Regions from separate parts of the Massilia aerilata genome, predicted to be linked through region 3. Evidence: predicted binding sites of a transcription regulator. Region 3 holds the regulator's gene; each other region holds the start of a gene.

Region 1 (4,164 bases), on a different contig from region 3:
CGCAGGGTCTGGTTGAGCGTGGCGATGGTGTGATCGAGCGCGCGCGAGACGCCGGCGATCTCGTCGCGGCCCTCGTTCCTGACGCTGGCCGAGAGGCGGCCGGCGGCCAGTTCGTCGACCACCGTGGAGATCGCGCCGATATCGCCCAGCATCGCGCGCCGCACCCGCATGGTCACGACGATCGACACCGCGATCGACAGCAGCACCAGGAAGGCCATGGTCTTGCCCAGGCTGTGGAATTCCTCGCGCGCGGCGGCATAGGCCTGTTCGCTGAGGCTCTTTTCCAGCGCGGCCAGCTGGCCCAGTTGCTGGTTCAGGGTGCCGAATTCCTTTTCCGCCTTCTGCATCGAGTTGGTCGCGATCGACTGGTCGACCTGGGCCATCTCGATGGTCTCCTGCACCGCCTTGACGTAGGCCGCCAGCGCCGCCAGCGAGGCGTCGACCGGCTTGCGTTCGGCGCCACTGGTGACCTTCGCCAGCTCGCCCAGCTGGGTCTTGAGCGAAGCATGGCGGCGGCCGATGTCGGCGATCAGGGCGTCGAGCCGGTTCTTGGCGAAGCTGCCGTTGATCCAGGCCAGCAGCTGGTAGGCGTTGGCGTGGACGTATTTGGCGTCGCCGGCCACGTCGGCCGTGTTCTGCAGCCGCGCGGCCCGCACCTGCACCATGTTTTCCAGCGATGCGTTCTGGCGCACCATCCCGTAGTACGCAGCGCCCGACAGCATCAGCAGCAGTACCAGCACCAGTCCGGGGGCCAGCAGCAGCTTGGGACCGATCCGCAGTTTGTTCAGCATGGTCTACTCCTTGTCGGGCATTTTTTCGAGCGCTGGTGCTTACTTCTTGTACAGGCCTGCCTCGAGGACCACGCCGTCGACCAGGAGGATATACGTGGTCTTCGGCTCGATCTTGCCGCTGGTCGGGTTCTTGTACTGGTAGTCGACCCAGCCCTTGCCCTTGGCGGCGGCCAGCTCGATGATCCCGCGGCGGTACTTCTTGCCATTGGCATCGGGGACGTCGGTCAGGTCCTTGCCGACGATCGAAGGGTTGTAGGGATGGGCCAGCACAATGCCGGTCTTGACGTCGCGCATGTCGATGTACAGCGAGCCCTGGACGAAATCCGGGTCCTTGGCGCTGATGCGTTTCATCACCTCCTCCTTGCCCTTGGCCTTGACCATGGCGGCGCCGCGCTCGGCCATGGCGATGGCGTCTTTCTCGGTCGGTTCATTGGCCAGTGCGGCGGCGGAGACCAGGCACAGGGCGGTTGCGGTAGCGAGCAGCTTCATAGTGGCGAATCCTTTCGAAGTGACGGCTGGTCTGAATGTTGCCAAATTGCATTTAGTACTCTACGCCGTGGGCACTCTTGAGGAATTGTCTTAACGCAAGCACTCGCCGATGTGGCGTCGCAAAGCCGGAACTGATCTTCCACAGTGCTTAGTCATATTCCGACAGGGTGTCGGATTAGACTTGATTCATGGCAACTCAAGGTCGCGGGGCGCTGTCTACCATCAGTTCCTGCCGGCAATTTCGGTTCCTTACGTCAACCTTTCTTCTCCATGGAGAACTCCCGTGACCACGCCAGACGCCCTGCCAGCGAAATTCAAGCCTTATACCCGCCAGTCGATCGCCACCGCACGCCAGTGGCAGTGGATGAGCCCGGACCTGCAGGAAGCAGTCCAGGTGGTATCCCACGTCCTGCCTTTCCGCACCAACGAATACGTGATGGAGCAACTGATCGACTGGAACCGCATCCCTGACGATCCGATCTATCGCCTGACCTTCCCGCACCGCGACATGCTGCCCGCCAAGGAGTACGAGCAGCTGCGCGACCTGGTGCTATATAAGAAGGACGATGCCGCGATCGCGAAGCTGGTGCACGACATCCGCATGCGCATGAACCCGCACCCGGCGGGGCAGATGACCCACAACGTGCCGCGCGTGAACGACGCCCCGCTCAAGGGCCTGCAGCACAAGTACAAGGAGACGGTGCTGTTCTTCCCCAGCGCCGGCCAGACCTGCCACGCCTACTGCACTTTCTGCTTCCGCTGGCCGCAGTTCGTCGGCATGGACGACATGAAGTTCGACGCCCGCGAATGCACCGAGCTGGTGGCTTACCTGGCGACCCACCCGGACGTGACCGACGTCCTGATCACCGGCGGCGACCCGATGATCATGAATACGCGCTCGCTGACCGAATTCATCGAGCCGCTGCTGGCGCCGGAGCTGGCCCACATCCAGAACATCCGCATCGGCACCAAGTCGGTGGCCTACTGGCCGCAGCGCTACGTGTCCGACAAGGACAGCGACGACCTGCTGCGCCTGTTCGAGAAGGTGGTCAGGGCCGGCAAGAACCTGGCCATCATGGGCCACTACAACCATGCGGTCGAGCTGCGCAGCAGCATTGCCCAGCAGGCCGTCAAGCGCATCGTCGGCACCGGCGCCACGCTGCGCATGCAGGGCCCGCTGATCCGCCACATCAACGAAGATCCGCACAGCTGGGCCGAGCTGTGGACCACCGGCGTGCGCCTGGGCGCGATCCCGTACTACATGTTCGTCGAGCGCGACACCGGCCCGCGCGAGTACTTCTCGCTGCCGCTGGCGCGCGCCCACGAGATCTTCCAGTCCGCCTACAGCATGGTGTCGGGGCTGTCGCGCACGGTGCGCGGGCCGTCGATGAGCGCCTTCCCGGGCAAGGTCGTGATCGACGGCGTGGTCACCATCAACGGCGAAAAGCTGTTCGCGCTGCAGTTCCTGCAGGCCCGCAATCCGGCGTGGGTGCGCCGTCCCTTCTTTGCCAAATACGACCCGGACGCGACCTGGCTGGATCACCTGAAGCCCGCCTTCGGCCGCAAGAAATTCTTCTTCGAAGCCGACGCCGACAGCGGGGACGCCGATTTCCATGTGCCGGCCGGGCGCGTGACCCCCATCGTCCAGGCGCCGCGCGACCGCCGCGCCAGCGATTCGCAGCCCGACGCCGCGTAACTCGCGCCCGAGCTTCCTGTCATGGACGCTGACCAGACGACGCCACGCCTCTCCGGCGTGGCGGTTTTTTTCTACGTGTTCCTGCCGTTCGCGCTGGGACACTACCTGTCTTCCCTGTTGCGCAACGTGAACGCCGTGCTGGCCCCGCAGCTGGTCGGCGCGCTGGCGCTCACGCCCGGCCAGCTCGGATTGCTCACCAGCGCCTTCTTCTTCGCCTTCGCGCTGGTCCAGCTGCCGGTCGGGATCGCGCTCGACCGCTACGGGCCGCGCAAGGTGCAGCTGGTGCTGATGTTCCTTGCCGCCAGCGGCGCGTGGATGTTCGGGCACGGGCACAGCTTCGCGCAGCTGGTGGTGGCGCGCGCCATCATCGGCCTTGGCCTGGGCGGCTGTTTCATGTCGGCGGTGAAGGCGATTTCGATCTGGATCTCGCCGAAGAAGCTGCCCTCGGTGCAGGGCTACCTGATCGCGGTCGGCGGGCTGGGCGCGGCATCGAGCACCATGCCGGTGCGCGCGCTGCTGCAGCATACCGACTGGCGCGGCCTGTTCATCCTGCTGGCCGTCCTGTCGGCCTGCTCGGGCCTGTTGATCTGGCTGGTGAGTCCGCGTTCGAAGCCGCAGGGCGGCAAGGCGCCGACGGTGCGTTCGGTGCTCGACGTCTACCGCACGCCGGCCTTCCGCAACACGATCTCGCTGGTTCTGCTGCCGCATGCGGTCTTCTTCGGCATCCAGGGTTTGTGGATCGGCCGCTGGCTGTCCGACGTCGCGCGCTTTCCGGAAAGCGCCGTGGCCTATCTGCTCTACATGGGCATGGCCTCGGTGATCTTCGGCGCGATCGCGGTCGGCATGATCACCGAGTGGGCAGGGCGGCGCGGGATACGCTCGCTGGACGTGGCGGCGGTTGGCGTGGCCCTGTTCGTGATCGTGCAGGCACTCCTCGTGATCGGCTACAAGCCCAGCCTGCAGACCCTGTCGGTGCTGTTCACGCTGGTCGGCACCATCACCGGCATCGAGTATGCGATCGTGGCGCAAAGCCTGCCGCGCGAGCTGACCGGGCGCGCGGCGACCTGCCTGAACCTGCTGATCTTCATCGGCGCCTTCCTGGTGCAGGCCGGCTTCGGCCAGGTGGTCGGGTTCTGGCGTCCCGACCTGCTCGGCCACTACCCGGCGCAGGCCTACCGCGTGGCCTTC
Region 2 (4,164 bases), on a different contig from region 3:
CCAAAATATATTGGGCCATACGCGAAGGATCTTTGCTCGATCCTGCCATGATTGACTTGCAGGTCACGTTGTAATACGGACTGCGCGAACTGCAGCTGAAATGCTTGCGAAACAAGTCGCCAGACGCACACCCTTTGGGCCAGGACATGGTGGTCCATTCGCGCGGCAATTTGCCGTAGCAGACTGGGGAGCGTGCCTGATGGCTCATCACGGCAGTGGTCTTTTGCTTACCCACTGCCGATACGGCGGCCGACATCGAAACACCGCAAAAAGTACATGCCATGCCGGGCTGACTGTGCAAAGTCAGCAACACCCCAGTCGCACCGGCTCCGGCCCTGGCAAAGCGACGACGCGCCTTGCCTTTTACCGACAAGGGATCTGAGGTGGCAAATTGGACCTGCTCAATGCCGGTGTCTGCTGAAAGCTTGCCATTTTCGCTTGCGTGCGGGTCTTCGGTAGCCACTTAAGGTCCTCGTTCGGTATCTAAACAGTTAGGCAGCATAAACAATGCCAGATTCTTTAAGAGTAAGCAATACCTATGCCACCCCATGCCTGCTCAAAAGCAACGCTTTAGAAATCAGCCACTTAAAACTATAGTTGCCGATAAGAATCGTGCTTAATCTTCCTATGCTGTAAAGAAAACTGACAGAGCTTCAGAAGTAACTTTCAGGAATAACAAGCACATCGCCTGGGCGCATCGGCATGTTGGCCGAGATATCGCCTTCCTTGATCAGGTCGTCCAAACGGACGTTGAATTTCTGCTGTTTGCCGTCGACGGTACGGATCAGGCTGGCACGGTTGCCCGCCGCGAATTCGGTCACGCCGCCGACCGCGATCAGCACGTCCATCAGGCTCATGTCACGGCGGTACGGCAGGGCCTGCGGCTTGGCGGCCTGTCCCACCACACGGATCTGCTCGCTAAAATTGCCGACGAAGTTGGTGACGATGACGGTCACCACCGGTTGCTGGATGAACTTGGCGAGCGCCTTTTCGATGTCGCGCGCGAGGTCGGTCGAAGTCTTGCCGGCGGCCGGCAGGTCTTCGACCAGCGGGGTGGTGATCTTGCCATCCGGACGGACCGGCACCGACATCGACACCTCCGGATTGCGCCAGACCATGATGTTGACGGTGTCGCCCGGCCCGATCAGGTAGTCGGGATTGGTCACCTGGGTTTGCGGCGGAAGAGTCCGGGTGGCGCAGCCGGTCAGGACCAGTGCAAGCGCAGCGGTGGCCGCCATTGCCGTATGTTTGATCAGGTTCGCCTTGTACTTGCCCACGTCATTCCCTTTCGTCCAACACAAATGTTAATAAGCCGCTAACGGCTATGTATTGTATAACATAGTGCTTTAGGAAAAGCCTCGCACGCTAGAAAACTTTCCCAAAGCCTCACTTCTGTTGCATGAGATTCTTCACATACTTTACCGGCACCGCATAGGTAATCCCGCTGGGATTGCTGATCGCGCTCTCCTTCAGTCCTTTCACGAACACGGCATTGATGACGCCCCAGACTTCGCCGCTGGCCGGGTCGTAGACCGGGCTGCCGCTGTTGCCGGGATAGGCCGTGCCGTCGAGCTGGAAAATATCGAAGGAGCTGCGCTGCAGCTGCACCACCTGGCGCGGGTCGAGCTTGCGCGAATTGAGCGAGGGCATGACGATCGGCGTGACGGCGGCCAGGGTGGCGCGGTGGGTGGCGGCATGCAGGCCCAGCACCATGCCCAGCGGATAGCCGGTGTAGGCCAGGCCCTGCCCCTCGAGCACGCCGTCCGAATCACCCAGCTTCAATGCCGGCAGCGGCGGCCCGCTCAGGCGCAGGTGCGCCAGGTCGTGCTCGGTGTCGCGCGCCACCAGCTGGGCCGGGCGAAAGCGCACCATGTCGCCGTCGCCGATGACAATGCCGAGCTGCTCCATGTGCGCCTCGTCCAGCTTTTCGGGCACCACGTGCGCATTGGTAATCACGCTCAAGCCGTCGCCCACCACGAAACCGGTGCCGAAGAACACGGTCGACGGACTGCGCGTGCGCTCGAAAGTGCCGACGCCCACCACTGAACGCTTGACGACCGGAATCACGGCCGTCAAGTCGGCCGCCACTGCTGGCGCCAGTACGCAAATTGCTGCCAAGCCAGCCAACACAGCTTGCCACAGCTTCCATGGTGTTTCGATAGCGCACCAACCGTGCACCCCTTTTTGCAATTTAGACATTACAATGAAGCAGTTACTTTGAGAAAGTTGCGATTCCGCAAGTCTACTTCATGAATGCTTTGCACGTCATAGTCCTATTTCCTCAATGCAAAAAATGGAAGCGATTTCATTAAAACCCCGTCAATAATTTCACAAAGCCAATCCAAAACTAGCCTAACTCCGGGTTTCTTAAAGGAATTTGTGTTGTAGACGAGGTACGCCTTGTTGAGCCCTTCACATTTTTCTTGTGCTTAATTGCAATTGCCCTGAGTACAAGCGATGATGCGATGTATTCCATTTTCCTTTGATCTGGATCACTACCTGACTCCAGATTTTTCATTGTGAGATTGACACGATGGCAGAGATCACAGCCACCCTCCTGAATTTCCTTAAAGCAATCGGCAAGTACCGCTGGTACGCGGTCGCCATTACCTGGACCATCGCCGTCATCGGCTGGGCCGTGGTACTGCGCCTGCCGAACCAGTACGAGGCCTCCGCCCGTGTCTATGTCGATACCCAGAGCATCCTCAAGCCCTTGTTGTCAGGCATGACCACGATGCCCAACCTGGACCAGCAGGTGGTGTTCATGCGCCGCACGCTGATCAGCCGCCCGAACGTCGAGCGCCTGATGCGCATGGTGGACCTGGACGTCAAGGCCAAGGACAGCAAGGAACACGAAAAGATGGTCGACGAATTGATCTCCCAGATCAAGATTGCGGGCACCGAGCGCGACGACATCTACACGATCACCTATAACGCCAGCAACCCGAAGCTCGGCAAGGACATCGTACAGTCCCTGCTACAAATCTTCGTCGAGGGCAGTTACGGCGGCAAAACGCAGGATTCGGAAAAGGCCGTACAGTTCATCGACAACCAGATCAAGTCGTATGAAGAAAAGCTGACCGCCGCCGAAAACTCGCTGAAAGAGTTCAAGATCAAGAACATGGGCCTGCTGCCGCGCGAAGGCGGCGGCGACTTCAGCGGCCAGTTGATCGCGGCCACCGACGCCCTGAGCCAGGCGCGCCTGGAACTGGCCGAGGCCGAGCAGGCCCGCAACGCGATCCGCCGCCAGATCTCGGGCGAGCCGGCCAAGCCGGGCAAGTCAGGCGAAGTCGTCGAAATCCCGGTCACCGATCCGGAACTCGAAAACCGCATCGCCACCACCCAGAAGAACCTGGACGCGCTGCGTCTGCAGTACACCGAGCAGCACCCGGACATCGTCGCCAATCGCCGCCTGCTGGACCAGCTGCTGGCGCAAAAGGCCGATCTGGCCAAGAACAAGAAGCGCAGCGCCGATCCGGGCGCCGGCTACAGCCCGATGCTGCAGCAGCTGAGCGTTTCGCTGTCGCAGGCCGAGGCCCATGTGGCATCGATGCGTACCCGGGTCGAGGAATACGCGGCCCGCGTGGCGCGCCTGCGCACCCAGAGCGGCCAGGTGCCGGAAGTCGAAGCCCAGCTCGCCCAGCTGAATCGCGACTACCAGGTCAACAAGGAAAACTACCAGAAACTGCTGGAACGCCGCGAATCGGCGCGCCTGTCGGGCGACCTGTCGTCCGCCACCGACATGCTGGCCTTCCGCGTGATCGATCCGCCGATCGTCCCGACCCAGCCGACCGGCCCGAACCGCCTGCGCCTGTTCTCGCTGGTGTTTGCCGGCGCGCTGGCGGCCGGCATCGCCGTCGCCTTCCTGATGAGCCAGCTGCGCCCGACCTTCCTGAGCCAGGCCACCCTGCGTGAGGTCACCGGCCTGCCGGTGCTCGGCTCGATTGGCATGAACTGGACCGCGGAACAGACCGTGCGCCGCAAGCGCCGCCTGGCCGCCCTCGGGGTATCGGTGCTGGTGTTGTTCGGCATCTATGGGGCCGGCATGGCGGCCATCCTGTCCCACCCCACGCTTTAATCGCGGCGCCCCCGCAAAGATTGCAAGGAGTACCACGTGAGCATTATTGAAAAAGCAGCCAGCCGCATCGACCGGCAGCGCAGCGC
Region 3 (4,164 bases):
CGCGAACACGATCCCGTTCTCGGAATCGATCGGCTTCATCGCCGACCTGCGCGACAAGGAGGACATCGACTACGTCTTCTACGTGACGGCCCACGAAATGGCGCACCAGTGGTGGGGCCACCAGGTGACCGCCGCCAACGTGCAGGGCTCGAGCATGCTGATCGAATCGCTGTCGCAGTATTCCGCGCTGATGGTGATGGAGAAGGAATACGGCCGCCACCAGATGCGCCGCTTCCTGCGCTACGAACTGGATCGCTACCTCAGCTCGCGCGGCGGCGAAGCGATCGAGGAGCTGCCGCTGGTGCGGGTGGAAAACCAGCAGTACATCCACTACCGCAAGGGCAGCCTCGTCTTCTACCGCCTGCGCGACGAGATCGGCGAGGAAGCGCTGAACCGCGCATTGAAGCGCTTCCTGGTCGACAAGGGCTACCAGGAGTCGCCGTTCACGACCTCCGCCGAGCTGGTCGCCTATATTCGCCAGGAAGCGCCGGCCGACAAGCAGGCGCTGATCACCGACCTGTTCGAGAAGATCGTTTTCTACGATAACCGCGTGACGGAAGCCACTGCCAAGAAGCGCCCTGACGGCCAGTGGGACGTGACGATGAAGCTGCACCTGGCGAAGATGGAGGCCGACGGCAAGGGCAAGGAGACGGCGCGCGCCTACGACGAGCCGGTGGAGATCGGCGTGTTCGCGCGCGCCAGGGGGGCCAAGGAGGCGGACGAGAAGGTGCTGCTGCTGGAGAAGCGGGTGCTGAGCGGCGCGAATCCGGTGCTGACCGTGACCGTCAAGGCGCGGCCTTTCGAGGTCGGCGTCGACCCTTACAACAAGATGATCGACCGGGTGTCGCGCGATAATCGCAAGGAGGTCAGCGTCGACTGATCGCTGGAGCGCCGCTCCGGCGCTCCGGCCCGTACCGGCCCGGCACACGGAAGGGGAGGCGCCGCGACTTTACGCCCTCGGCTTCATCAAGTCGATGCTCGAACCGCCGCCTGGCGGATGGCGGCCAGGCGGGTAGGCTGCCGGATCCAGGGATACGACTGGTACCAGTCCGGCCCGGCATTCGCATTGCGAAGAAACTCAACGCCGATCGGTCGGCTGCGGGTCCGTGGGCGGCGTCGTCGGCGGGGTCGTCGACGTGGCCCCCGCGCCCTGGCCGGACGCGCCCACCGTGCCCGGGCTGCCGGTGGTGCCCATCGTGTTGCCTTCCATTGTGCCGCTGGTTGTGGAACCGCTGGAGGTCGAACCCGTTGCGGAACTGGCGTCCATGTCGCTGCCGCTCGTGCGTGTCGCGCTGCATGCCCCCAGGGACAGGGCGATCATGCTGCCGATGAAGAGGCCTTGCACTGTTTTCATGATCATCTCCTAATAGTAGGGAAGACCATCATGGATAGGCGGGCCAGCGCCGACCATAGGAGGGCTTCGGCCGTCTTTGTAGGACATGCCGCACGGCCTGTCCAGTGTGCATGCTTAAAGTTTATGAACAAATGACTGCCTCTGTCAGTTCGCGCCCCGCTCCGGTATCATTCGGGGATGAACCAGAATTCCTTCCAACCCTTCGTCATCGGCGTGGCCGGCGGCAGCGGCAGCGGCAAGTCCACGGTGACGCAGCAGGTGCTGTCTTCCTTCGGCGCCGAGATGGTGTCGGTCGTCATGCAGGACGACTATTACAACGACCAGTCCGAACTCACCCCTGAAGTCCGCCGCCGGCAGAATTACGACCACCCGGACGCCTTCGACTGGCCGCTGATGGTGCAGCACGTGCGCGCCCTGCGCAATGGCGAAACGATCCAGATGCCGGAATACGATTTCACGATCGACAACCGCTCCAGCAAGACCATACCGGTCAAGCCGGCCCCGGTGATCGTGATCGAAGGCCTGTTCGCCCTCTACGACGCGGACCTGCGCAAGATGATGTCGCTGAAGATCTTCGTCGACACGGCGCCGGACGTGCGCTTCATCCGCCGCATGCAGCGGGATATTGCCGAGCGCGGCCGCACGACCGAGAGCATCGTCAACCAGTACCTGGAAACGGTGCGCCCGATGCACAAGCAGTTCATCGAACCGACCAAGCGCCACGCCGACGTCATCCTGCCGCACGGCGCGAACGGCCCGGCGGTCGACGTCATCACGACCAAGGTCGCGAGCGTCATCGATGAGTTAAAGCGCGGAAAACTCGAACAGCCCTGATCAGGCCATCGGGCTGCATTGCTCGGTGCCGGCCGCCAGCGCCTTCAGGCGGGCCGGATCGAGCAGGGTGACCTCGCGCTTGTCGATCGTCAGCAGGCCCATCTTCTTGAAACGCGACAGCAGGCGGCTGATGCTCTCGATCGTCAGGCCCAGGTAGTTGCCGATGTCTTCGCGCGACATGCGCAGGGCGAACTGGGTCGGCGAATAGCCGCGCGCCGCGTAGCGGGCCGACTTGTTGACCAGGAAGACGGCAAAACGCTGTTCCGCCCGCATATTGCCGAGCAGTAGCATGGCGTTCTGCTCGCGCGTGATCTCGTTGCTCATCATGCGGTGGAAGTGGCGCAGCAGGGTCGGCACCTGGCCGAACAGCTCTTCCAGGTTGCCGAAGGGGATCTCGCAGACTTCGCTGTCCTCCAGCGCCACCGCATCGCAGTGGTGGCATTCGCTGCTGATCGCGTCCATGCCCAGCAGTTCGCCGGCCATCTGGAAGCCGGTGATCTGGGTTTCGCCGGCGGCGTTCACCTGGTAAGTCTTGAAATGCCCGAAACGCACCGCGTACAGGTTGCGGAAGGGATCGCCCTTGCGGTACAGGGGCTCGTCGCGCGCCACGCGCCGGCGGCGGCCGATGATCTTGTCGAGACGGTCGATGTCCGCATCCGCGAGGCCCATCGGCAGGCAGAGCTGGTGCATGCTGCAGGCCGCGCAACTGGCCTTCAGGGTTTGCACGTTCAGCAGTTTGTCGTCGGTCGGTAAGCTGATGGCCTGGATCATCGGTCGGTGGAGACGGTTGGGGGTCAATATCCGTGATTATACGGTCGCTGTTCGAGGACTGTGCATCTTCCCGCCGGAACAGTTGAACGCCTGTTCACATGACGTCGCATTTTGACCGCAGGCCTGCCTTGCCACCCTGGCAATCGTGCGCACCCCGGCGCGTGCTAGATTCTGTACACAACAATAAGGGGAGCTCACATGTTCGGCTTGGCGGCATTGGACCTGGCGCGCCTTCAGTTCGCGTTCACGATGTCGTTCCACATCCTGTTTCCAGCGATCACCATCGGCCTGGCCAGTTACCTGGCCGTGCTGGAGCTGTGCTGGCTGAAGACCAGGCGCCAGGTCTTCGTCGACCTGTACCAGTTCTGGTTGCGGATTTTCGCCGTGACTTTCGGCATGGGCGTGGTCTCCGGCATCGTGATGGCTTACCAGTTCGGCACCAACTGGAGTTTTTTTTCCGAATACGCCGGCGCCATCACCGGGCCGCTGCTGGCCTACGAGGTGCTGACCGCCTTCTTCCTGGAAGCCGGCTTCCTGGGCGTGATGCTGTTCGGCTGGACCAAGGTCGGGCCCGGGCTGCACTTCCTCGCCACTTGCATGGTCGCGCTCGGCACCCTGATCTCCGCCACCTGGATCCTCGGCTCGAACAGCTGGATGCAGACGCCGCAGGGCTATGCCATCGTCGATGGACGCATGGTGCCGGTCGACTGGCTCAAAATCATTTTCAACCCGTCCTTTCCCTACCGGCTGGTGCACATGTCGATTGCCGCCTTCCTGTCGACGGCCTTGTTCGTGGGCGCCTCCGCCGCCTGGCATCTCCTGAAAGGCCGCGGCAACGAAGCGGTGCGCACCATGCTGTCGATGGCGATGTGGATGGTGCTGATCGTCGCGCCCATCCAGGCCGTGGTCGGGGACATGCATGGCCTGAACACCTTGCAGCACCAGCCGGCCAAGATCGCGGCGCTCGAGGGGCATTGGGAAAACGAAGGCGACAAGCCCTTGCCGCTGCTGCTGTTCGGCATCCCTTCCATGAAGGACGAGGAAACGAAATTCGCACTCGGCATCCCGCGCGTCGGCAGCTGGATACTCACGCACACCTGGGGCGGCCAGATCAGGGGCCTCAAGGCATTCCCGAAGGACGAGCGGCCCAACGCCCTGATTATCTTCTGGAGCTTCCGCGCGATGGTCGGCCTGGGCCTGCTGAT

Evidence for each region. Region 3 encodes FNR, which switches genes on or off when oxygen is low (the NO sensors DNR and NnrR bind a similar motif). Its sites were predicted from a motif close to TTGATNNNNATCAA; they were not measured.
Region 1: a site for FNR is predicted at 1,462-1,475, ahead of ACFPO9_RS24565 (KamA family radical SAM protein). Genes of this name have one in related genera too.
Region 2: a site for FNR is predicted at 2,483-2,496, ahead of ACFPO9_RS27415 (XrtA system polysaccharide chain length determinant). Genes of this name have one in related genera too.

Annotation. Positions count from the first base shown of each region.
Region 1 is NZ_JBHSMZ010000024.1:236,956-241,119, reverse strand. It holds gene ACFPO9_RS24575 (methyl-accepting chemotaxis protein) at 1-791, opposite strand, end outside; gene ACFPO9_RS24570 (cache domain-containing protein) at 831-1,280, opposite strand; gene ACFPO9_RS24565 (KamA family radical SAM protein) at 1,564-2,976, shown strand; gene ACFPO9_RS24560 (MFS transporter) at 2,998-4,164, shown strand, end outside.
Region 2 is NZ_JBHSMZ010000026.1:468,303-472,466, reverse strand. It holds gene ACFPO9_RS27430 (hypothetical protein) at 1-463, opposite strand, end outside; gene ACFPO9_RS27425 (XrtA/PEP-CTERM system exopolysaccharide export protein) at 654-1,238, opposite strand; gene ACFPO9_RS27420 (S1 family peptidase) at 1,387-2,088, opposite strand; gene ACFPO9_RS27415 (XrtA system polysaccharide chain length determinant) at 2,534-4,078, shown strand; gene ACFPO9_RS27410 (XrtA-associated tyrosine autokinase) at 4,115-4,164, shown strand, end outside.
Region 3 is NZ_JBHSMZ010000006.1:407,125-411,288, reverse strand. It holds gene ACFPO9_RS10985 (M1 family aminopeptidase) at 1-880, shown strand, start outside; gene ACFPO9_RS10980 (hypothetical protein) at 1,079-1,354, opposite strand; gene udk (uridine kinase) at 1,532-2,188, shown strand; gene fnr (fumarate/nitrate reduction transcriptional regulator Fnr) at 2,189-2,959, opposite strand; gene ACFPO9_RS10965 (cytochrome ubiquinol oxidase subunit I) at 3,158-4,164, shown strand, end outside.